One region of the Oceanimonas doudoroffii genome, then DNA from elsewhere that is predicted to be linked to it. Evidence: riboswitches for the same ligand, from Rfam matches in the RefSeq annotation. Region 1 holds a riboswitch; each other region holds the start of a gene.
What was found. A riboswitch is a leader RNA that binds a small molecule or an ion and turns the genes downstream of it on or off. The one in region 1 is predicted to bind thiamine pyrophosphate.
Positions count from the first base shown of each region.

Region 2: it holds a riboswitch for thiamine pyrophosphate, as region 1 does, so the genes downstream of both, thiD (bifunctional hydroxymethylpyrimidine kinase/phosphomethylpyrimidine kinase) here and B6S08_RS14705 (3-oxoacyl-ACP reductase) in region 1, are expected to answer to the same signal.
Region 3: it holds a riboswitch for thiamine pyrophosphate, as region 1 does, so the genes downstream of both, B6S08_RS04350 (TonB-dependent receptor) here and B6S08_RS14705 (3-oxoacyl-ACP reductase) in region 1, are expected to answer to the same signal.

Region 1 is NZ_NBIM01000006.1:78,146-86,165, reverse strand. It holds gene B6S08_RS14725 (ABC transporter permease) at 1-497, shown strand, start outside; gene B6S08_RS14720 (ABC transporter ATP-binding protein) at 494-1,432, shown strand; gene B6S08_RS14715 (ABC transporter permease) at 1,429-2,157, shown strand; gene B6S08_RS14710 (LLM class flavin-dependent oxidoreductase) at 2,285-3,583, opposite strand; gene B6S08_RS14705 (3-oxoacyl-ACP reductase) at 3,583-4,356, opposite strand; TPP riboswitch at 4,406-4,502, opposite strand; gene pyrC (dihydroorotase) at 4,700-5,731, shown strand; gene B6S08_RS14695 (LysR family transcriptional regulator) at 5,784-6,686, opposite strand; gene B6S08_RS14690 (nitroreductase family protein) at 6,779-7,381, shown strand; gene B6S08_RS14685 (DMT family transporter) at 7,419-8,020, shown strand, end outside.
Region 2 is NZ_NBIM01000003.1:197,782-205,801, forward strand. It holds gene B6S08_RS11855 (Na+/H+ antiporter subunit D) at 1-366, opposite strand, end outside; gene B6S08_RS11860 (Na+/H+ antiporter subunit C) at 363-710, opposite strand; gene B6S08_RS11865 (Na+/H+ antiporter subunit B) at 711-1,142, opposite strand; gene B6S08_RS11870 (putative monovalent cation/H+ antiporter subunit A) at 1,139-3,436, opposite strand; gene thiD (bifunctional hydroxymethylpyrimidine kinase/phosphomethylpyrimidine kinase) at 3,637-4,443, opposite strand; TPP riboswitch at 4,479-4,578, opposite strand; gene polA (DNA polymerase I) at 4,883-7,618, opposite strand; gene elbB (isoprenoid biosynthesis glyoxalase ElbB) at 7,933-8,020, shown strand, end outside.
Region 3 is NZ_NBIM01000001.1:941,858-949,877, reverse strand. It holds gene B6S08_RS04355 (lipocalin-like domain-containing protein) at 1-283, shown strand, start outside; gene B6S08_RS04350 (TonB-dependent receptor) at 322-2,397, opposite strand; TPP riboswitch at 2,450-2,551, opposite strand; gene ggt (gamma-glutamyltransferase) at 2,739-4,478, opposite strand; gene B6S08_RS04340 (MFS transporter) at 4,722-5,996, opposite strand; gene B6S08_RS04335 (HTTM domain-containing protein) at 6,268-7,686, shown strand; gene B6S08_RS04330 (thiol-disulfide oxidoreductase DCC family protein) at 7,670-8,020, shown strand, end outside.

The DNA of each region.
Region 1 (8,020 bases):
AGACCGTGCCCAGCCTCGCCATGTTTGGCCTGCTGATGGTGCCGCTGAGCCTGCTGGCGACCGCATACCCCTGGCTGGGTGAGCTTGGCATTCGCGGCATCGGCGCGGCGCCGGCGGTGATTGCCCTGTTTCTGTATTCACTGTTGCCGATCGTCAGCAATACGGCGCTGGGTTTTGACCGGGTCAGCCCGCCCGTGCGCGAGGCGGCCACCGCCATGGGCATGAGCCGGCGCCAGCGGCTGTGGCAGGTGGAATTTCCGCTGGCGCTGCCGGTGATCCTGAGCGGCCTGCGGGTGGTGGTCACCCTTAATATCGGCCTAGTGGCGGTGGCGGCCCTGGTGGGCGGTGGCGGCTATGGCACCTACATCTTTCAGGGACTGGGGCAAACCGCCACCGACCTGGTGATCCTCGGCGCCCTGCCCACCCTGCTGCTGGCGTTTTTGTTCGCCATGCTTATCGATACCCTGATCGCCCTGCAACAAGGCTTTCGCGAATGATTGAAGTAAAAAACCTGAGCAAGCGCTTTGACACCCAGCTTGCGGTAAACGACCTGTCGTTCCGAGTAGACGGCGGCAAGGTCTGCGCCCTGGTAGGCACCTCCGGCTGCGGCAAATCAACCACGCTGCGCATGCTCAACCGGCTGATTGAACCCAGCGAAGGCGAGATCTTTATTCAGGGGCAAAACGTCACCACGGTTCCCGCCGAGCAGCTGCGCCGGCGCATTGGTTACGCCATTCAGGGAGTGGGGCTGTTTCCGCATCAGACCATCGCCCGCAACATCGCCACCGTGCCGCGCCTGCTGGGCTGGAGCAAAACCGACATCGACGCCCGGGTAAGCGAGCTGCTGACCCTGTTCCGGCTCGACCCCGCCACCTTTGCCGGCAAATACCCCCATCAGCTTTCCGGCGGCGAGCAACAACGGGTGGGCGTGGCCCGGGCCCTGGCGGCGCGGCCCGAGCTGCTGCTGATGGACGAACCCTTTGGTGCCCTGGATCCGCTCACGCGGGAGCACCTGCAGGACGAGCTGCTGCATATACAACGACTGCTGGGCATCACCATCATCATGGTGACCCACGATCTGGAAGAGGCCATTAAAATGGCCGATGTGATTGCGGTGATGGACAAGGGCGAGATGCTGCAGATGGACTCTCCGGAGGCACTGCTGCGCAATCCCAAGCCGGGCTTTGTGCAGAGCCTGGTGGGCGGTCAGGACAGGGCCCTGCGGCTGCTGGCCACCCAAACCCTGGCCGATATCATGACGCCGGTCACGCAGCCCGTCGATCCTGTCATGGCGGCCGGCACCAGCCTGCGGGATGCCATGGCCGAGCTGCTCTGGCAGGGCGCCGACCGGCTGACCGTGGTCAATGACGCCGGCGAGCCCGTGGGCGAAGCGACCCTGAGTGCGCTACTGAAACGGGGGGCCGGCGCATGAGCCAGGCCCTTGGCTGGCTGGTGCCGGCGCTGCTGCTGACGCTGCTTACCCTCAACATGGAGGCACTAACCCCGCTGTTTCGCCCGCTGGTGGATGAGCCCGCTCCGGCCATCTACGCCCGGGACAGCTTTGCCAGCCTGCTGGGCTGGCATATGCTGGCGGTGTTTACCGCCATTGGCGCCGCCACCCTGCTGGCACTGAGTGCCGCCGTGGCCGTCACCCGGCCCTGGGGGCGAGCCTTCTTTCCCCTGGCCCGGGCCGTGGCCAACCTGGGCCAGACCTTTCCGCCGGTGGCGGTGCTGGCGCTGGCGGTGCCAGCACTGGGGTTTGGGCTGATGCCCACCCTGGTGGCGTTACTGCTGTACGGCATGCTGCCGATTTTTGAGAATGCGGTCACCGGCCTGCAGCAAATTCCCCCCAGCGTGCGCGAGGCGGCCAGAGGCATGGGCATGACCCCCTTGCAGCAATTGTGGCGGGTGGAGCTGCCCCTGGCCCTGCCCACGCTGGTGGCGGGCATTCGCATTTCACTGATCATCAGCATCGGCACCGCCACCATCGGTTCCACGGTGGCGGCCAAGGGCTTTGGCGAAGTAATCATTGCCGGCCTGCTGACCGACAATCTGGCCTTTGTGCTGCAGGGGGGGATGATGGTGGCGCTGATGGCCATGGTGCTCGACGCCCTGCTTCGCCGCCTGGAGCAACGGCTGACCCCACCGGGCGGGTGAGCCCCCATCGTCACTCCGGCGAAGGCCGGAGTCCATGGCGGGTTGCACCATAACCTGCAAAATAGACCCCCGCCCTCGCGGGGGTGACGATTTTGGGGTTTCGCGGGGTGACGAACGACGAACCGCCTTACGGATTCGCCAGCCCCAAATGCTCCCGCAAGGTGCTGCCTTCATACTCGGTGCGGAACAGGCCGCGCCGTTGCAGCTCGGGCACCACCTGATCCACAAAGTCCTCGATGCCGGCGGGCAGTGACGGCGGCATCAGGTTAAAGCCGTCGGCGCCTTCGTTGCGGAACCACTGCTCCATGCGATCGGCAATCGACTCGGGCGTGCCCACCATGGTGCAGTGGCCGCCACCGGCGGCGAGCCGTCCCAGCAGCTGGCGCACCGTGGGCTGCTCGGTCTCGATAATGCGCAGCACGGTGGCGTAACGCCCCTTGGGACCGGTAAACACCTCTAAAGACGGCAGCGCCGGCACCGGTGCATCCAGCTCCCAGCCGGAGCAGTCCTGGCCCACATAGGTTCCGAGCTGACGCAGGGAGGCATCGGCGGGCAGCAGCTCGTCCAGCTCCCGTTGCTTGGCCTTGGCTTCGGCCTCGGTAGAGGCCACATAGGTCACCAGCCCGGGCATGATGGGCACGTTCACATTGCGGCCGGCGTCCTTCACTCGGCGCTTGATGTCGCGGTAATAGTCCTGGGCCGCCGGCAGATCATAGGCCACGGCGTAAATGGCTTCGGCACACTGGGCCGCCAGGGTACGGCCCTGCTCGGAGGCACCGGCCTGAAACAGCACCGGATGCCCCTGAGGCGGGCGCGGCACATTGAGCGGGCCGTCCACCAGAAAGAACTCGCCCAGGTGATTGATGGGATTCACCTTGTCGGGGTCGGCATAATGGCCGGCACGATCCATCACCAGGGCGTCTTGCTGCCAGGAGTCCCACAGCTTGAGCACCGCATTCACAAATTCCTCGGCCCGGCGATAACGCTCGGCGTGGGCCGGCATGGTCTCGTAACCGTGGTTACGGGCTTCCACGTCAAACATGGAGGTCACCACGTTCCAGCCCATGCGGCCGTTGGAGATATGATCCAGCGAGGCCATCATGCGGGCGGCGTGAAACGGCGTGAAAAAGGTGCTCGACACCGTGCTGATAAAACCGATGCGGTCCGTGGCCCGGCTCATGGCCGCCATGGCGGTGAGCGGCTCCAGAAACCAGTAGCTGCCGTCCGCCACATTGCCGGTAGACTGGCCGTCGGCAAAGAACACCGCGTCCAACTTGCCCCGCTCGGCGGTTTGCGCCAGCCGCTCGTAATAGCGAATGTCACCCAGCTGCTCTACCGCCGAGTTGGGATGACGCCAGGCCGCCCTGTGATGGCCACAGCCGAACAGAAACAGGTTCAGGTGCATCATGCGTTGATTCATGTTCATCAGTTTTTCACCAGGCCGCCGTCCACCACCAGGTTCTGGCCGGTCACCGAACGCGACCAGGGCGAGGCAAAGAACAGGGTCGCGTCGGCAAATTCCGCCGGCGTGGTCACTCGGCGCAGCGGGGTATTGGCGGCAATGTAGTCAAACACCGCTTCCGGGGTGGCGGCAGAGGCATCTGTGGTGCGCAACAGGCCGCCGGAGACCATGTTGACGGTAATGCCGTCGGGGCCCAGATCCTGAGACAGGGTGCGGGTCAGCGACAGCAGCGCGGCCTTGGCGGCGGTGTAGTCGTGATAGGGCACCACCGGGTTCTGGAACAGGTTGGTGCCCACGTTGACGATACGGCCAAAGCCGGTTTTACGCATGCCGGCCAGGGCCGCGCGGGTGGTGTTGATGGCACCGCCCACCACGCCTTCCAGCTGCTGATTCAGGTGCTCCCAGGCCAGCTCCTGGGCGTGAGTGCGGGCGTCGCCATTAAAGGAAAACGCCGGCAGGGCGTTGTTGATAACCGTGGTCACCGGGCTACCGAAATGGGCCTCGGCCTGATCAAACATGGCCTGCACCGCGGCGGCATCGGTCACGTCGGCCTGAATGGCCAGGGCTTGCTGCGGCGCCTCGGCCGCCAGTGCTTGCGCCGCGTCGGCGCTGCTCAGGTAGTTGATCACCACCCTGGCACCTTCGCGCAAAAAGGCGCGCACCAGATGTTCGCCCAGGCCACGGGCCCCGCCGGTGACCAGCACCAGTTGTTCGTTTAACGGAATGGATGTTTGCATTCTCTACCTCGAAGCTGAGGCGAAGGCATGATGAGGCAGCAATGGCGCAAGGCCGGCAGGCTGACATCCCTTCGCCAGTATGAACTGGATCAGGTTCAACGGGTGTTATCTCAGCCCTGCATTGCAGGACACCCCGTGTCTCGGCAAAGACCATAACATACCCCTGCGCCCAAGAGCGAGAGGCGTGAGGGGGAAGGCGTGAGGAGAAAAAACTCCTTACCAGGCCGTCTGTTTTTCACCTCTCCCTTCACGCCTCACCCCTCACATTTTCAGAAGTTTGGTGAAAAAGGCCCGTGGGTGGATAATAAAGGCCTCGAAAGCAATGGATAACGCCGAGCCGACTATGACCACACTGACCATTACCCGCCCCGACGACTGGCACCTGCACCTGCGCGACGGTGAGCAACTGAAAGACACCGTTCGCGACGCCAGCCGCTATCTGGGCCGCGCCCTTGTGATGCCCAACCTGGTGCCCCCCGTGACCACCACCGAGCTGGCAAAGGAATACCGCGAGCGCATTCTGGCGGTGCGCCCCGAAGGCAGCCGGTTTGAGCCGGTGATGAGCCTGTATCTCACCGACAACACTCAAGCCGAGGAAATTCGCAAGGGCCGTGCCAGCGGTGACATTGTGGCCTGCAAACTGTATCCGGCCGGCGCCACCACCAACTCCGACTCCGGCGTGACCGATGTGAAAAACATCTATCCGGTGCTGGAAGCCATGCAGGAGACCGGCACCCTGCTGCTGGTGCACGGCGAAGTCACCGACTCCCGCATCGATATCTTCGACCGTGAAAAAGTGTTTCTGGAAACCGTGCTGCCCGACGTGGTGCGCGACTTTCCCGACCTCAAGATCGTACTGGAACACATCACCACCGAGCATGCTGTGCACTTTGTAGAGCAGGCCGGCGACAATGTGGCCGCCACCATTACCGCTCACCACCTGCTGTTCAACCGCAACCACATGCTGGTGGGCGGCATTCGTCCGCACTACTACTGCCTGCCCATTCTCAAGCGCAATACCCATCAAGCGGCGCTGGTGCGCGCCGCCACCAGCGGCAGCAAAAAGTTCTTTATGGGCACCGACTCGGCACCGCACTTTCAGCACCGCAAGGAAGCCGCCTGCGGCTGCGCCGGCGCCTATACCTCGCACGCCGCCGTGGAGCTGTATGCAGAAGCCTTTGAAGAGGCCGGCGCCCTGGACAAGCTGGAAGCCTTTACCAGCTTCAACGGTCCCGACTTCTACGGCCTGCCCCGCAACGAAGACACCATCACCCTGGTGAAAGAGTCCTGGACCGTGGGCGAAACCCTGCCTCTGGGCGGCGATAAGCTGGTGCCCATTCGCGCCGGCGAAGAAATTGGCTGGATGGTGAAATAACCCGTTCTCGCCTTGCAAAAACGCGGCTTCGGCCGCGTTTTTTTATGGCGTTTCAGTCCGGTATAAAGTCGGTCCGGCGCTCGGCGATGCGATCCTTGAGAAAGCGGGTAAAGGCCTGCACCTTGGCCGAGCGGTGCATGTCGCCATGGCTGGTCAACCAGAGGTCATGGGCCCATTCCTTCGGGGGCGGCAGCATCGGTTGCAGCTCGGGGGCCAGGGTGGCGTGCCAGCAACTCAGCGCCCCGCAGCCCAATCCGGCCTGCAGGGCAGGAATGAAGCCGGTAAAGTCCTGCACGCGATAGAAAACCTGCTCCGCCGGTACCTTTTGCTCCATCCAGCGCATATACATGCTGCCGGGCCGAGGCTGGGTGGTGCCGATAAAACGGTGTCCGGCAATGTCCTCCAGGGTCGACATGGGACCATGACGACGCAGGTAATCGCGACTGGCGTAAAGGGTGCCCGTGGCCCGGGTCAGGTGCTGTACCACATAATCGGGATCCTTCGGCCTGGATACCGAGCGTATGCCCACATGGGCCTCACCGCGTTCCAGCCGAAAGATTCGGCTGTCGGCGGCGTATTCCAGCCGAATGTTGGGATGCAGGCGCTGAAACTCGGCCAGCAAGGGCGTCAGGTAGGGCACCAGGTTATTGACCGAGGTGAGGATCAGGGTGCCCGCCAGGGCCTCGCTTTCGTCGACCCGGGCCCGCATCACCCCAAAGGCGGCTTCGGCCTGGGCGGCGGCGGCCATCAGGACTCGCCCGGCCTCGGTGGCCACATAGCCCCTGGGGTGGCGATGAAACAGGCGCGCGCCCATTCTCGCCTCCAGGGCGTTGATCCGCCGCAATACGGTGCTGTGATGCACCTCCAGCTGCTGGGCGGCGGCGCTCAGGGAGCCAAGCCGGGCCACCTGATAGGCGGTATAGATTTCGTGCCAGTCATCCACCTGTGCGTTCATGCACATATCCTCTGCACTCACTCTGTTTTTCTTCATTTTTGCACATGGAATACTGAGTTCCAAACCAAGCCCATTCTCTCAGGAGCCAGACCATGCATACCCTAGACGCCATCATGACCCGCCGGGCCATCAAGCATTACGATGCCACCTTTCACATGCCCGAGGCCGATGTGGAACGGCTGTTTCGGCACCTGCTGCAGGCGCCCACTTCCTACAACCTGCAGCACTGGCGCTTTGTGCAGGTGGAAGATCCACGACTGCGCGCCGAGCTGCGCGTTGCCGCCTGGGATCAGGCGCAGATCACCGACGCCTCGTTGCTGCTGGTGCTCTGCGCCGACACTCAGGCCTGGCAAAATGATCCCGGCCATTGCTGGCGCGACGCCCCCGCCGACACCCGCGACCTGATGCTGTCGATGATTCACGACTTTTACGCCGGCAAGCCGCAACTGCAGCGGGACGAGGCGATCCGCTCCGTGGGCATAGCGGCGCAAACCGCCATGCTGGCCGCCAGCGCCATGGGCTACGACAGCTGCCCCATGATCGGCTTTGATGCCGAACGCGTGGCCGAGCTAATTCGACTGCCCCCCGGCCATGTGATCGGCATGATGCTGACCATCGGCAAGGGCACCAGGGCAGCCCATTCCAGGCCGGGGCAACGCTCCCTTGACGCGGTGCGGATCCTGAACCGTTTCTGACCATACGGGGTCGCTGGCCGGCCCGGGGAGAGCAACCATGAACACTCAACACTGGCACGCCCACGGACGCGTGTTACTCGCCACCTTGCTGGTGGCGGGATCCTTCATCATCTCGGCCCGGCTGGCGGCGGTGGCCCCGGCGGCCTCCCTGACGCTGCTGCGCTTTGTGCTGGCCGCCGCCCTGCTGCTGCCCTGGGTACTGCGCCGGGCCGACCGGCGTCGCCAGTTGTGGCGGGCCATGCCCCGCGGCCTGACCATCAGCCTGTTTTATGCGCTGTTTTTCATTTTGATGTTCGAGGCGCTGCACAGTACCACGGCGCTCAATACCGGCACCCTGTTCACCCTGGTGCCGGCACTGACCGGGATCGCGGGCATCTGGCTGCTGCGCACCCGGGTCTCCGCTCGCCAGGGGCTCAGTTACCTGCTGGGCATGCTGGGCGCGCTCTGGGTGATCTTTGAGGGCAGTCCGGACCGGGCGCTGGCGTTGCAGCTCAATGCGGGAGACCGGCTGTTTCTGCTGGCGGTATTCTGCATGTGCGCCTATTCCCTGTGCATGAAGCTGCTGTATCGCAACGACTCGGTGGCGGTGCTTACCTGCGCCACCCTGCTGGGCGGTGCGATCTGGATGGGACTCATGGT
Region 2 (8,020 bases), on a different contig from region 1:
CCCGGTCACTCCCGCCAGCATCAGGTGCAGCAGCGGGTAATAGCCAAAGGCCTCGTGGCTGCGGGTCATGGTGGCCAGGGAATAGACCGCCACCGCCAGCCCGATCACCCCGGTCACCACCACCATGATGGCGCTGAGCAAGTCCGCCACCAGGGTGATGCCGTAAGGCGCGGGCCAGCTGCCCATATAGGCCACCTGAATGCCGTCGTGCTGCACCTTGTGCAGCAGCACCAGGGATGCCACCAGCAGGCCGGCCCCCGACAGCACGGAAATCCAGCGCTGTACCAGCCGCCAACGCCAGCAGGTCAGGCACAGGGCCCCGGCCAGCATGGGAATAAGAATGGGTATAATAACTTCTGCTTTCACGAATCCGTGCTCTTCATCTCGTTGACATCGTCGGCGCCAATCACTTCATAGGCCCGGTGAATCAGTACCACGGCAAAGGCCAGCACCCCGAAGCTGATCACGATGGCGGTGAGGATCAACGCCTGGGGTAGCGGGTCGGCAATGGCGCCCACCGGCTGGTACAGGCCTTCCGGAATCAGCGGCGGGGCTCCCCGCACCAGGCCGCCGCTGGTGAAGATCAGCAGGTTGGCGGCGTTGGACAGAATAATCAGCCCGATCACCAGTTTGACCACGCTGCGCCGCAGCATCATAAACAGGGCGGTGGCGTACAGGCCGCCCACCACAAAGGCAAACAGGTTTTCCATTTATTCCTCCACCTTTGCCAGGGACAGCATGATGGTAGTGACCACGCCGACCACCACCAGAAACACGCCGATATCAAAAAACAGCGGTGTACTCAGCTTGAGCTCACCCAACCCCGGCACATATAGCGACCACCACTGGCTGGACAGAAACGGCTGGCCGTTGAACACCATGCCCACGGTGCCGCTGACCAGGGCCAGCAACAGGCCGCAGCCCATCAGCAGCTGGCTTTCCACCCCCATCAGCTTGCGGGTGCTGCCGGCATCAAAGGCAAACAGGTGCAGGGCAAAGGCCCCGGACGCCACCAGCCCGGCGATGAAACCGCCACCGGGCTCATTGTGGCCACGCAGCAGCAAAAACACCGAAAACAGGAACAGCAACGGCACCAGAAAACGGGTGGCGGTCTGCAGAATCAGCGACGAACCGGAGATCATCGGTAGTCCTCCCAGCGAAAGCGGATCATGGCGTTAACGCCGATGGCGGCCAGGGCCAGTACGAAAATTTCCCCCAGGGTATCCAGCGCCCGGTAATCCACCAGGATAACGTTGACGATATTGCGACCGTGGGCCACCTCATAGCTGTTGGCCACCAGGTAGTCACTGATGCCCTCACCCAGGGAAGACTGGTTCACGGTCAGTACCATCATGGTCACCAGCACGCCAAAGACCCCGGCCACGGCGGCGTCGCGCCAGCGGGTACGGACGCTGGACAGATCCTGAAAGCCGGGCAGGCGGAACAACACCAGCACCAGCAGGATCACCGTCAGGGTCTCCACCAGCACCTGGGTGATGGCCAGATCCGGCGCGCTGAAGAACACGTAGATCAGTGCCATGGCAAAGCCCAGCACGCCCACCGCCGCCACCGACCCCAGCCGCAGATGGGTGGCACTGGCATACACCACGGCCACCAGCATCAGCAGACTGATCACTACCTCATACAGACGCACGCCCTCGAACGACAGTGAATACACAAAGGCGTCGTGAGCCCAGAAGGCATACACCAGCAAGCCGATGGCGGTGATCAGTATGGTCAGAATGTAGTTGGTCATGTAGCCGTTCTGCAGCCATTGCGTCTGCCAGCGGGCCAGCCGCACCAGGCCGTCCATCATGTTTTCATAGCCCCGCTCGGGACCATAAGACAGCGGATAAATGACCTTGCCCAGGGGCTGGTACACGCGGTCCCAGCCACGGTAGAGCAGGCCACCGGCCACCAGGGCGGCGGCGCTGAACAACAGCGGCAGGTTGATGCCATGCCACAGCGCCAGATCCAGATCGGCGGCTTGAGTGCCGCTGATGGCGGTGACCGCCGCCGCCAGCAGTGGCTCTGCCAGTCCGGGCACCAGCCCCAGCACCAGACTCAGGGTTGCCAGTACGCTGAACCCCAGGCGCAGGGCCAGCGGTGCCTCGTGGGGCGCCTTGGGAGTGGGCTTGAGGGCGCCAAAGAAGGGCTTGATCGCCACCAGGGCACTGGCAGCCACGATGCAAACCGCGGTGATCAGCGACAGCAGGGTCAGCAGCAGTGACAGCGACGCTGCCCCCAGCGCCGCCTCGAACATCAGCTCCTTGGCGATAAAGCCAAACAGCGGCGGAATGCCCGCCAGCGACAGCGCCGCCAGCCACAGAAACCACGCCGTTTGCGGCATGTGGGCACGCAGGCCGCCCAGCTCGCGCACGTCCTTGGTGCCGGTGGCGTGATCCAGGGTGCCGGCGGCCATAAACAGGGCGCCCTTGTACAGGGCGTGGGCCAGCAAAAACACCATGGCCGCCTTCAGCGCCACCGGGGTACCGATGCCGATCAACATGGTCAGGGTGCCCAGGGCCATCACGGTGGAAAAGGCCAGAATGCGCTTGAGATCCGTGCTGCACACCGACATCACCGCCCCCACCGTCATGGTCACGGCACCAAACAGCGACAGTGCCAGCAGCCAGGCGTCGCTGCCCGCCATCACCGGCTGCAGCCGGGCCATCAGAAAGACCCCAGCCTTGACCATGGTGGCCGAGTGCAGGTAGGCGCTCACCGGGGTGGGCGCGGCCATGGCATTGGGCAGCCAGAAATGGAACGGGGTCTGGGCCGACTTGGTAAAACACCCCGCCAGCACCAGCACCATCATCGGCAGGAACAACCCGTGCTGCTGCAGCGCCGCCCCTTGCGCCAGCACCTCGCGCAGTTCAAAGCTGCCGGCCATCCAGCCCAGCATAATCAGCCCGGTCATCAGCGCCAGGCCACCACCCATGGTGACAAACAGCCCCTGCAGCGCCGCCTTGCGGGCTTTTTCCTGCTCGTGGTTAAAGCCGATCAGCAGGTAGGAGGTAATGCTGGTCAGCTCCCAGAATACAAACAGGCCGATAAGGTTGCTGCACAGCACCACCCCCAGCATGGCACTCATAAAGGCCAGCAGGTACATCATCAACTTGTGCCTGTCCGGGTTGCCTTCCAGGTAACGACCGGCGTAAATCAGAATAAAGGTACCAATGCCGGTGATCAGCAGGGCGAACATCAGGCTCAGGCCATCCAGCAGAAAGCTGAGGCTGACGTTCAGGCTGGGAATCCAGTCGTAATAAAAGTGCACCACCTCGCCCCCGGTCACCCGGGGCCAGAAGCTCGCAAAATAGCCAAACAGGGCGGCCGGCAGGGCGGCCAGGCACCAGCCGATGTGCTTGCCCAGTAAAGGGCTCAAACGCGGCACCAGGGCGGCCAGAATAAAACCTGCCAGAACGGCAACAAGCATACGCAAGGCTCCTTACAAAGCCCCTGGAAGGGCATCAGGATCGGCGAAAAATAAAGGAGAGACTCTGTAGAGCAGACTATAGCAGTGAAGTAATTGGATTAACTATCAGTAAGTTAATCAATTTTTTATTGGTTATTAGCGCTGAAATACTACAAGCCGCCCCGGCCCGGCGCAAGGGGACCGGGGCGATAATGCCGGGGTCAGCGGGCAAAAAAGTGCTCTACCGGTCCCCGACCCTGGCCGATTTTGAGGCGAGCACCGGCCTCGATGGCGCGCTCGATATAGTGCTTGGCCGAGGCCACCGCCAGCTCCAGCTCCAGGCCCTGGGCCAGGTAGGACGCCAGGGCACCGGACAGGGTGCAGCCGGTGCCATGGGTGTTGGTGGTGATCACCCTGGGAGTGTCAAAGCAGCGCATGCCATCGCCATGCAACAGCCAGTCGGGGCTGCGCGGCTCCTGCTGCAAAAAGCCGCCCTTGAGCAGCACCGCCCGGCATTTCAGCTCCTTCAGGGCCGCGAGCAGCGGCTCGACCTCGCGCAGCGAGGCCGGTACCTGGCGATCGGTCAGGCAGGCCGCTTCCGGCAGGTTGGGGGTGATCACGTCCGCCAGGGGCAACAGCCGCTGCTTCAGGCTTTGCACCGCCTCCGGGGCCAGCAGCATGTCGCCGTTGGCGCTAACCATCACCGGATCCACCACCAGATGCCGGGGCCGGTATTGTTCCAGGGCATCGGCCACGGTGTTGATGGTGTCGGCGTCGCCCAGCATGCCCACCTTGACCGCCGCCACCGGCAAATCGCCGAACACGGCATCGAGCTGGGCGCGAATAATGTCCTGAGGAATGGGGTGCACCGCAGACACGCCACGGGTGTTTTGGGCGGTAATGGCGGTGAGCACCGAACAGGCATAGCCACCGGTGGCGGAAATGGCCTTGATGTCGGCCTGAACACCGGCACCGCCGCCGCTGTCGGAGCCGGCAATGGAGAGAATAATGGCTTTGCTGCTGTGCATGTCCTTATGGTCCTCGTGAGGCGGGGAACCTCATCGGACATCTGCCGCCGGTTCCCTACGCCAGTATCAACTGGATCAGGTTCAACGGGTTCGGCGCCTTGCCGTCTCAGCCTTGCGGCTCCCCGACCAATGGTCCGATGATAACCAGCCCTTCCCCCAAATGCCAGCGGAGGCCCTGAACGGTTTTCGGCAGCAAAACTGTAACCTTTTTACAAAAAATTAATTTTGTATACAAGTTACAGGGAATTCTGAAACAGGCAAAAAAAACGCCTTCAGCAGTCATGCTGAAGGCGGCCTGAGCAGTCACGTATCGAATGCACAAATGAAAGTCAGACAGGGATGTCCCTGCCTCTGTACCTGAAGCTACTTTACTCTCGAACCGAGGCCGAGAAAAGCCCCAATCCGTAATTTTATTTCATTTCTGTTTTTTTACACCAGATCAGTGAGCCTGATCCCAGTTGTCTCCCACCCCGGCTTCCACCAGCAGGGGCACATCCAGGGTGGCCGCCTGCTGCATCAGTGCACAGATGTTCTCCCGGTAGGCGTCCACCTTGTCTTCACGAATTTCAAACACCAGTTCATCGTGCACCTGCATCAGCATGCGCACTTCGCCCTCGGGCAACCTGGTCAGCCAGTCACTCACCCGCACCATGGCCTTCTTGATAATGTCGGCGGCGGTACCCTGCATGGGCGCATTGATGGCCGCCCGTTCGGCGCCCTTGCGCCGAGCGCCGTTTTTGGACTTGATCTCAGGCAGGTAGAGCCGGCGGCCGAACAGGGTGGATACATAGCCACGCTCGCTGGCCTGCTCCCGCGTGTCTTCCATGTAGCGCAGCACGCCCGGATAGCGCTCGAAGTAGATGTTCATATAGTCCTGAGCCTCGTTACGGCCAATGCCCAGCTGACGCGCCAGGCCAAAGGCGCTCATGCCGTAGATCAGGCCAAAGTTGATGGCCTTGGCCCGGCGACGCTGCTCGGTGCTGACCTCATCCACCGGCACGCCAAATACCTCGGCGGCGGTGGCACGGTGAATGTCCTGGCCATGGGCAAAGGCATCGAGCAACCCCTTGTCCTGAGACAGGTGCGCCATGATGCGCAGCTCAATCTGGGAGTAGTCCGCCGCCACCAGCTTGTAGCCGGGCTCGGCCACAAAGGCCTGACGAATGCGGCGACCTTCGGTGGTGCGAATGGGAATGTTCTGCAGGTTGGGATCCGACGACGACAACCGCCCGGTGGCGGTGTTGGCCTGATGATAGGAGGTATGAATGCGGCCGCTGTGCTCGTTGACCATTTGCGGCAGCTTGTCGGTATAGGTGGACTTGAGCTTGCTCAGGGCCCGGTATTCCATCAGCAGTTTGGGCAGGGGGTAATCCAGCGCCAGCTCCTGCAGCACTTCCTCGGCGGTGGACGGCGCGCCCTTGGGGGTTTTCTTGATCACCGGCAGTTCCAGCTTGGTGAACAGGATCTCACCCAGCTGCTTGGTGGAGCTCAGGTTGAAGGGCTCGCCGGCAAGCTCATGGGCTTCCAGCTCCAGCTCCTTGAGTCGTTTGGCGATCTCGTCGCTCTGGGTGGCCAGCAGCTTGCCGTCGATGCGCACGCCGGTGTATTCCATGCTGGCCAGAATCGGCACCAGGGGCAGCTCGATGTCGTTGAATACGCTTTGCAGGTCGGGCTCGGCGGCCAGTTTTTCCGCCAGGTGGTGGTGCAGCCGCAGAGTAATGTCGGCGTCTTCCGCCGCATAGGGGCCGGCCTGCTCCAGGGGGATCTGGTTAAAGGTCAGCTGCTTGGCACCCTTGCCGGCGATAGATTCAAACGACGTGGTGGTGTGATTGAGAAAGAACGCCGCCATGCTGTCCATGTCGTGCCGGGTCTGCACCGAATTCAGCGCGTAGGACTCCAGCATGGTGTCGAGCAGGGCGCCTTTCAGCTCTATGCCGTGGTTTTTCAGCACGTTAATGTCGTACTTGAGGTTTTGCCCCAGCTTGATGCGGCTGTCGTCTTCCAGCAGCGGCTTGAGCGCCCCCAGCACGGCCTCTTCACTGAGTTGTTCGGGCGCATCCAGGTAGTCGTGGCCAAACGGCACATAGGCGGCCTGGCCCGCTTCCACCGCGAATGACACGCCGACCACTCGGGCATCCCGGTAATTGAGGCTGGTGGTTTCGGTATCAAAGGCGAACAGCGGCGCGGCCTTGAGCCGGGCGATCCATTCGTCCAGTTGCGCCTGCTCGGTGATCGTCTGATAGTCGGTTGCCAGCGCCGGGGCAGCCGGTGCCTGTTCCTGCTCGTCGCCGGAATCCAGCTCGGCCAGCAGGTTGCGGAATTCAAATTCCTGATACAGGGCGCGCAGGGCCTCTACATTCGGCTCCGCCTGTTGCAGCTCGGCCGGGCCCACCTGCAGCGCCACATCGGTCTTGATGGTGGCCAGGGTGTAGGACAGCCGCACCTGTTCCTCATGCTCGGCAAACTTGGCGGCAAAGGACTTGGATCCGCGAAAGCCCAGCTCGGCGATTTTGTCGGTATGGGCGGCAATGTCGTCGATGGAGCCCAGCCCCTGCAGCAGCGCCAGCGCGGTCTTCTCGCCCACGCCGGGCATGCCGGGAATGTTGTCGACCTTGTCCCCCACCAGCGCCAGCAGATCGATGATCAACTCCGGCGGCACGCCGAACTTTTCCACCACGCCGTCCCGATCGAGAAAGCTGTTTTTCATGGTGTCCATCAGCAGCACATGATTCGACACCAGCTGGGCCATGTCCTTGTCGCCGGTGCTGATCACCACGTCCAGCTGCTGCTCGGTGGCCTGCCGGGCCAGGGTGCCGATGACGTCGTCTGCCTCTACCCCTTCCTCGATCAGCAACGGCAGCCCCATGGCGCGAATAATGTCGTGAATGGGCTTAATCTGTTCGCGCAGATCGTCGGGCATGGACGGCCGCTGGGCCTTGTATTCCGGATAGATGTCATCACGAAAGGTCTTGCCCTTGGCATCGAACACCACCGCCACACGAGACTCGGGAAACTGTTTGTGCAGGCTGCGCAGCATGTTGGTGACCACACGAATGGCACCGGTGGGGCGACCATCGCTGGTGCGCAGATCCGCCTGCTGAGAGGCGAAATAGGCACGATAGAGGTAGGAAGATCCATCGACCAGGATCAGGGGTTTGGCAGGAATGGCAACCATGGCGTCTTTCTCGTTGATACGTTGGCCGCTAGCATGCCACAGCGGGCCGCCGGACTCCACGCCGGCGCCGGATCCTGCCTGTGGATAACTCTGTGGAGGCAGGATCCGAAACAGATCCGAAAAATAAAAACAAAACCTTTAGGATCAAAAGCTTACATTTTGATCTCACGGCTTGATAAGGGATCGGAGAATGTGGAAAATCGACAGACAAGGCAATGTGCACAATTATTAACCGGATTAATGCTAGCACAGTTTTGCCCGGTCAAGGCGACCTGAATCACAAAGTCCGACTCGTTCAACCAAAGGAGAGCGAAATGAAAAAAGTTGCCGTAATTCTGAGCGGCTGTGGCGTATACGACGGCGCGGAAATTCACGAGGCCGTGCTGTGCCTGCTGCACCTGG
Region 3 (8,020 bases), on a different contig from region 1:
TGTGTCCGGTAGCTGGATGACACCCACCGGCGAGGTAACCCCGCTCAATGCCGAGACATTAACCCTTACGCCGCTGGCCAGTGCCGAGGTTGCCGGCCGGCGGCTGCCGGTGCGCTGGCGACTAACACTGCCGGTGCAAGACCTCGTCATGAACGTCAGTGCCTACCATGCCAACCGTTGGATGAACACGTCGGTGTCCTACTGGGAAGGGGCGGTCAGCGTCAGCAACGCCGTCAGCGGTGCGCCACTCGGGGAAGGCTATCTGGAAATGACCGGGTATTGACCGGGTGACGGTTGCCACCCGGTATCCCTGGCTGGGGGTTAAAACATAAAACGGGTGGTCACGCCAAACATGCGTGGCGCGCCCAGCTGCACATACTGCTCGGTAATGTAGCCCTTGCGCGGATCGTTGCCGAACTGAAAGCCACGCACGGCGTAGTCTTCGTCGGTGAGGTTGCGGCCCCACAGGGTCACGCTCCAGTTATCCTGCTGGTAGCCCAGGCGGGCATGCAGCAGGGCGTAGGCGTCGGACTCGGCGTTATGATCATCGGAGAAATAAAACGCGTCCTTGCCTTCCACATCCAGCCCCGAGAACCAGCCATTGCCGAGATCGAGATTGGCACCCAGGGCAAACTGATATTCCGGTGCATGGGCGGCTTCGCGGCCATCAAAGCTGGCATCGGCCTCTTTCAGGCGAGTGTCCAGCAGGCCCAGGCTGCCGTAGATGTCCAGATCGGCACTGGCCTGCCACTGGGCCTGGGCTTCCAGGCCATAGCTGTAAGCCCGCTCGGCGTTGTGAGAATAGTCGATGTAGGCCGACGAGTTGTCGGGCCGCACATAGGTGTAGGTGGTGCGGATCTGGGCGTTGTCCCGTTGCTGAAAGAACAGGGCCAGCTGAGTGTTAAGGCGATTGTCCAGCAGGCTGTGTTTGGCGCCAATCTCGTAGTTCCACAGGGTTTCGGCTTCAAAGGTACGCAGTTCGGCCGCCAGCTCGCTGTTCACGTTATAGCCGCCCACCTTGTAACCCCGGGAGATCAGGGCGTAATACATGCGGTCTGTATCGGCCTGGTATTCCAGTGCCACCCGTCCGCCCCACAGCAGATCATCGGGCTCACCATGAATACCGTCGCTGTCACGGTACAGGGTGCTGTCCTGCTCAACCCGCAGGCCGTTGATCAGGGTCAGCCTGTCGGTAAGGGCCGTTTCCAGCTCGCCGTAAGCCGCAATCCGGTTGGCCTCATATTCGCTGGTAAAAGGGGCAGCCAAGTAGGTGTAGCGGCGATCCAGATCCGAGCTGCGGTGAAAGAAGTAGACCCCGCCGGTCCAGTCGGTGCGGCCATTGAACAGGGCGGACTGCTCGGTGGAGATAAAACGAATATCGGCGGTGGCGCCGCGCTCGTCCCGCTGGTAGTTGTCGGTGGCACTGTAGGTATCCGGGTGCAGACCGGAATAGGTCCAGTCCACATCATAGCCGTATTCCAGGTTGCTCTTGTTCACCGCCAGGGCGGTTTCCAGAATAAAGGCTTCAACGCCATACCAGCTGGCCTTGCCCGACAGGGCAATGGTTTCCTGGCGGTCGTGACCCGGGTTGTCCGACAGAGTATGGCGGCTGTTGTCGAGGGAGAAGGCATCGTAGCCGTTGTCGATATTGGCGTAAAACGCGGTCAGATCCAGATCCAGATCGTCGCTGGCGGCAATGCGAAACTTGGTCCGCAGCAGGGTTTCATCAATGTTGTTGGTGTTGTCGGCGTTTAAATAATCATTGGTAATAAAGCCGTCGCTCAGGTTGCGCTGGGCGGCAATGCGATAACCTACCTTGTCATTGATGGGGCCACCCACGGCCGCACTCAGGTTGCGGGTGTTGTATTCCCCCAGGGTCAGCTCCACATTGCCTTCCGGTGTATCGGTGGGCTCGTTGGCACGCACGTTAATCAGCCCGGCCAGGGCGTTGGCGCCATACAGGCTGCCCTGCGGGCCGCGCAGCACTTCAACCTGACTGGCATCCAGCAGGGTGGCGCCCGTGGTCATGGCGCTCATGTCTATGCCGTCTACCACCACGCCCACCGAAGGATTGACCACCCCAATAAACTGGCTGCGCTCGCCCACACCACGGATCTGGTAAAACTTGCCCCGGGATGCACCGGCACTCAGGTTGACGTTGGGGGCCTTGGCCAACACGTCTTCCAGGTGGTTGGTGTTTGGCTTGTCGAGCTCGGCTTCATCGATCACGCTCACGCTGGCGGCGGTGTCCTGCAGGGTGTCTTCCCGAAAGCTGGAAGTCACCAGCACGGGGGCCAGGGTGTAAACGGATTCTGTATTTTCCTCGGCCTGGGCCGGCAGGGCGGCCGCCATGGCCAGGGTCAGGGCAGAAGGAACAAAGGGGGTCAGTCTCGGCACTTTACATCTCCATTTCAGTGCGAAGACCCGGTAACAATACGAGCAGGGCAGGGCGTTGTGAGCTTCCTATTCCTACGCCGGTATCAACCGGATCAGGTTCAAAGGGTTCGCGCGTTGCGCATCTCAGGCGGAAATGCCACCCCTTAGGATTTGGCCTTGGTTATAAGGCGAGCGGAATTATACGCATTCGGTAATAGAAATCGATAAAAACCGGCCGAATCCGGTTATTTAGTGACGAAGACGGCCGGAGATATTTCTCGACGGAGAGGTGCCGGTTGCTGGGGTGCAACCGACGTCATGGGAATAACTCAAAGGGCGGACAAGCCGCCCTTTGACGGGGCTTACTGCTGCTGCACCAGGGCGGTGCCCACGCCGTGGCGGCGGGGTTCACTGACCGCGGTGACCGAGCCGTCGGCATGAAAGGCAATGCCGTTGGCGGCGCCGATCTGGTCGGTTTCCACAAAGCGGTGGCCCAGGGCTTCGAGCGCCCTGGCCTGCTCGCTGCCGGGAAAGCCGAGCAGGGTTTCCACCAGGGTGGTGTCGCCGTTGCGCTGACTCATGCGCGGGGCCGCCAGGGCATCGGCCAGCGACATGCCCAGATCAATGTGGTTGACCATGGTCTGCAGCACGGTGGTGATGATGGTGGAGCCGCCGGGTGAGCCTATGGTAAAGGCGGGCTTGCCGTCGCGCAGCACTATGGTGGGGCTCATGCTGGAGCGGGGCCGCTTGAAGGCTTCGGCCACGTTGGGGTGCGGCGCACTGAAGTCAAAGTCGGTGAGCTCGTTGTTGAGCAAAAAGCCCCGGCCCGGCACCACAATGCCGCTGCCGCCCCAGTCTTCAATGGTAAAGGTGTAGGCCACCACGTTGCCGTGCCGGTCCGACACCGCCAGATGGGTGGTGTGGGCCGACTCCTGCATCAGGCCGGCGGCGGCGGGGCGCAGGGGCACGGAAGGATCGTCCTGATAGGCAAAGGGATCTCCCGGCCCGCGCTGGCCGGCGGCCCGGGCTTCCAGCAGCGGGGCCCGGTGTTTGGCATATTCCTTGGACAGCAGGCCGGCGATGGGCACGTCGGTGAATTCGGTGTCGGCCACATAGGCGTTCCGGTCGGCAAAGGCCAGGCGCGAGGCTTCCAGATACAGGTGTTCCGCCTCGGTGCGTGAAGCCGCCGACAGATCCCGGGTTTCCAGCAGGTTCAGTGCCTGGGCAATGGCAATGCCGCCGCTTGACGGCGGCGCCATGCCATAGACGTCATAGCCCCGGTAGGTGGAATGAATGGGCTGACGCAGCCGCACTTCGTAATCTTTGAGATCGTTCAGGGTCATGGTGGCGCTCAGCACGCTGACGCCGTCCACCACCGGCGGCTGGTTGACCGCCGCCACAATGTCGCGGGCGATGTCGCCTTCATAAAAGGCCTGAGCGCCGCCTTTGGCAATGGCCCGGTAGGTGGCGGCCAGATCCGGGTTGCTGAAATGGCTGCCCACGGGCAGGGCCTTGTCGTTTTGCAGGTACAGGGCGCGGCTGGGCTCAAAGCGGGCGAACTTGTGTTCGTTTTTTTGAGCGATGCGGTGAAAGTTGTCGGTCACGGTAAAGCCCTGCTCCGCCACCTCAATGGCGGGGGCCAGGGTCTGCTCAAGGCTCATGGTGCCGTAGCGGCCAAGGGCCTCCTGCCAGCCCAGCACGGTGCCGGGCACACCCACGGAAATGCCGGTGGGCACCACCTCTTCCCAGGCCATGGCCTCGCCGTTTTGCTGAAAAATGCCGGGGTGAAAATAGGCCGGGGCGGTTTCTCTGTGGTCGATGCTGATGACCTTGTCGTCATCGGCGGAGTAAATCAGCATAAAGCCCCCGCCGCCAATGCCACAGCTGAAGGGATCGGTCACGCCCAGGGTGGCGGCCGCCGCCACGGCGGCGTCGATGGCATTGCCGCCCTGGTCGAGGATCGCAATGGCGGCCCGGCTGGCCTGCTCCGAAATGGTTGCCACGGCGCCGCCCTGGCCGGTGCTGACGGCGGGGGCCGCCTGCAGGGTGATGCTCAGGGTGAGCAGCGAGAGGGTAATCACTGGTCGTAATGCCCGGTTCATGGGGGGCTCCTTTATCCGTGCTCGAGGTGAGAGGCGCGCACAAGCGCACCGGTGCCCGCTGAGTGTAGTTCTCTTATGAGTACCTTTTTGCCATAAGAAAAAATATTTCCCTTACCGCCCCGGCAGGAGTGGCGGCGATGAACTCGGAGCTGGAGGTGGTCTTTGCAGTGATCCCCTTGTGGCGGGATCTGCGCCTGCGGCGCCGCAGTTAGGTGCCGGCCCGTGCGGCCGGCGCCCGTGGGCTCAGGCCGTGGCCAGCGGCGTGCCCCGCTGGGCCCAGGGCTTTTCCTCTATGGGCAGGTGCGCCAGGGCCGAGATGGCACCAAAGCCCACGCCAATCCACCAGACCATAAGGTAATTGGAGTGCAGGTCATAAAGGGTACCGCCCAGCCAGACCCCCATAAAACCACCCAGCTGATGGGAGAAGAACACTAGGCCATACAGGGTGCCCATATAGCGCAGCCCGTATATCTGGGCCACCAGGCCGGAGGTGAGGGGAACGGTGGCCAGCCAGAGCGCACCCATGGCCATGGAAAACAGCACCACGCTTTCCGGAGTAATGGGGTTGAGAATAAACACCGCCGACACCAGGGTACGCAGGGCGTAAATGACCGCCAGCAGATACTTGCGTGAATAGCGGTTGCCAAGCCAGCCGGCCAGCAGGGTGCCGCCGATATTGAACAGGCCGATAAGGGCAATGGCCATGGCACCGAGGCTGGAGGTGGAGCTCACCCCCAAGGCCTGAATGATGCTGTCCGGCGCAATGGCGCTGCACATTTCGGCAATAAAGGCCGGAAAGTGGGCGGTAATAAACGCCAGCTGATAGCCGCAGGAGAAAAAGCCGATAAAAATAAACAGAAAGGACGGATCCTTCAGCGCCCGTTTCAGCACCACACCCATGCCTTCATCCTGAGGACCCTTGGCCGCCGGAGGCGGAACCCGCATCAGCCCCAGGGCCAGCAGCGAAAGCAGAATAAAGCCCGCCAGACTGACAAACACCGACTGCCAGGGCAGGTGGTCCAGCAGCAGCTGAGTCAGTGGCGGCCCGACTATCTGCCCGGCCGAGCCGGCGGCGGTGACAATGCCCAGGGCCAGGGAGCGGTGCTGATCCGAAGCCGCCCGCCCCACCACGGCGAGGATCACGCCAAAGCCGGTACCGGCAATACCAAAGCCCACCAGCATTTCCAGCAACTGATGCTGACCGGGAGTGATGGCCAGGGCGGAGAGCACCATGCCCACCACGTAGCAGGCCACCCCGGCCACAATGGCCTTGCGGTCGCCGTATTTCTCGGCAAGGGCGCTGAATAAAGGCTGGCCTATGCCCCAGAACAGGTTCTGCAGGGCGAGGGCAAAGGAAAAGTCGGCCCGCGGCCAGTTAAACTCCTCGGCAATGGGCAGCTGAAACAGTCCAAAGGAAGCCCGAACGGAAAAACTGACCAGAATGATGATGCAGCCACCGAGTAGCACGGGGTTAAGCAGCGCAGGGGAAGGAGCAGAAGACGGTGTGCTTGAGGCCATTGTTATTATCCCGTTGGTCGTTTATGGCGCGGCTCAGCGCATGCCAGCCCGTGTTCGTATGTTAGCCGTCCATTTTAGTGTGTGGCTGCCGGCATTTCCAAGCAGTAAAACGGTGCGTAACCTCACAGGCCGAAACGAAAGGCCGGCCCGCGCCAGGGGCGGATTCTGGCGCGCCGGCAGTGTTAAACGCTGGGCTCCGAGGCCGCCCACGGGTATGCTGGTCCATTGCGCGCCACGCTCATCGTTATTCACTTACCAACCCGGTGTTATGATGCATAGTCGACCCTGTTCCTCTTTCGTGACCGGCCGCCTGTTTGAGCAGGTGGATGCCGCGTCGCTGGCGTTTTTTCGCATCTGTTTTGGCGTGATCATGCTGGTCGAGTGCGGTCGCTTCTACCGCCATGACTGGATTGAGCGCTACTACATTAGCCCCGATTTTCTGTTCAGCTATTACGGCTTTGAATGGATCACGCCGCTGCCGGGCAATGGCATGTACTGGCTGTTCGGCGCGCTGGCGCTGTTGTCCTTGTGCGTGACCATCGGCCTGTTTTACCGGCTGGCCATCGTGCTGTTGTGGCTGGGCTTTACCTATGTATTCCTGCTGGATCAGGCGCGCTACCTCAACCACTTCTACCTGGTCAGCCTGATGCTGTTTTTGCTGTCATGGGTGCCGGCCCATCGCATCTGGTCGGTGGATGCCTGGCGCAAGGGCGGCCGGGATGGCACCACGGTGGGGTTGTGGTCGGTATGGCTGTTGCGGGGCCAGATGGAGGTCATGCTGATCTTTGCCGGCCTGGTCAAGCTCAACCCCGACTGGCTCAGGCTGGAGCCCCTGGGCATGTGGCTGGCGCGCCGCGCCGAGGCCCCGCTCATCGGCCCCTGGCTGGAACAGGACTGGATGGTGGCGGTGGCCGCCTACGGCGCCATTGCCGTACACCTGGTGGGGGCGCCGCTGCTGCTGTGGCGGCGCACTCGGCTGCCAATCATTCTGGCCTACTGCGGCTTTCACCTGTCGAATCACTTCATGTTCACCATCGGCATTTTCCCGTGGCTGACCATGGCGGCCACGCTGCTGTTCCTGGATCCCGACTGGCCAAGACAGGTGCTGCATGGCCTGCGGCGGCGGATGGGGCTCACGCCGGCACCGTATCGGCCTTCATTACCGGGACCAACACCCGGCCTGGCGCTGCGCCGGGTGGTGCTGGGAGGCATGGTGGTATGGTTTGCGGTGCAGGTGCTGTTGCCGCTGCGCCACCTGCTCTATGAGGGCAATCCCAGCTGGACCGAGGAAGGTCACACCTTTGCCTGGATGATGAAGCTGCGCGACAAGAAGGCCGATATTGAGTTTCGTGTGTTCGACCCGCCCACCCGTCGGGAATGGCGGGTGGAGCCGAATGACTTTTTGTTTCCGCACCAGGCCCGCAAGGTGGGCACTCGCCCGGATCTGATCGTGCAGCTGGCCCATCATATTGAGCGGGTCTGGGAGCGGGAGCTGGGAGTCAGTGATGTAGAGGTGCGGGTTCGCAGCTGTGTGTCGCTGAACGGCCGCCCGGCGGCGCTGCTGATAGATCCACAGCGGGATCTCACCCAGGTGAAGCGCAGTCTGCGTCAGGCCGACTGGATATTGCCCCTGCGGGTGCCCTTTGAACGCCCGCCACAACGGAGCCGCCGTTATGATCTCAGCTGCTGAACAGGGCCCCATTCTGCTGTTTGACGGCGTGTGCAACCTGTGTACCGGCTCGGTGCGTTTCGTCATTGAGCACGATCCCGGCAAGCAGTTTCGCTTTGCCTCGCTGCAATCGCCGGTGGCGCAGCAACTGCTGGCCCGTTACGGCATCAAGGCGGCGGCGAATCTGAGCTCGGTGGTGTTGATTGATGAGCAGGGCGTCTGGCTCAGATCCACCGCCGCGTTGCGCACTGCCGGCCGGCTTTCCGCCCCCTGGCCGCTGCTGAAGGTGCTGTTGCTGGTGCCGCGGCCGCTGCGCGACCGGGTCTATGACATGATTGGCGCCCGCCGTTACCGC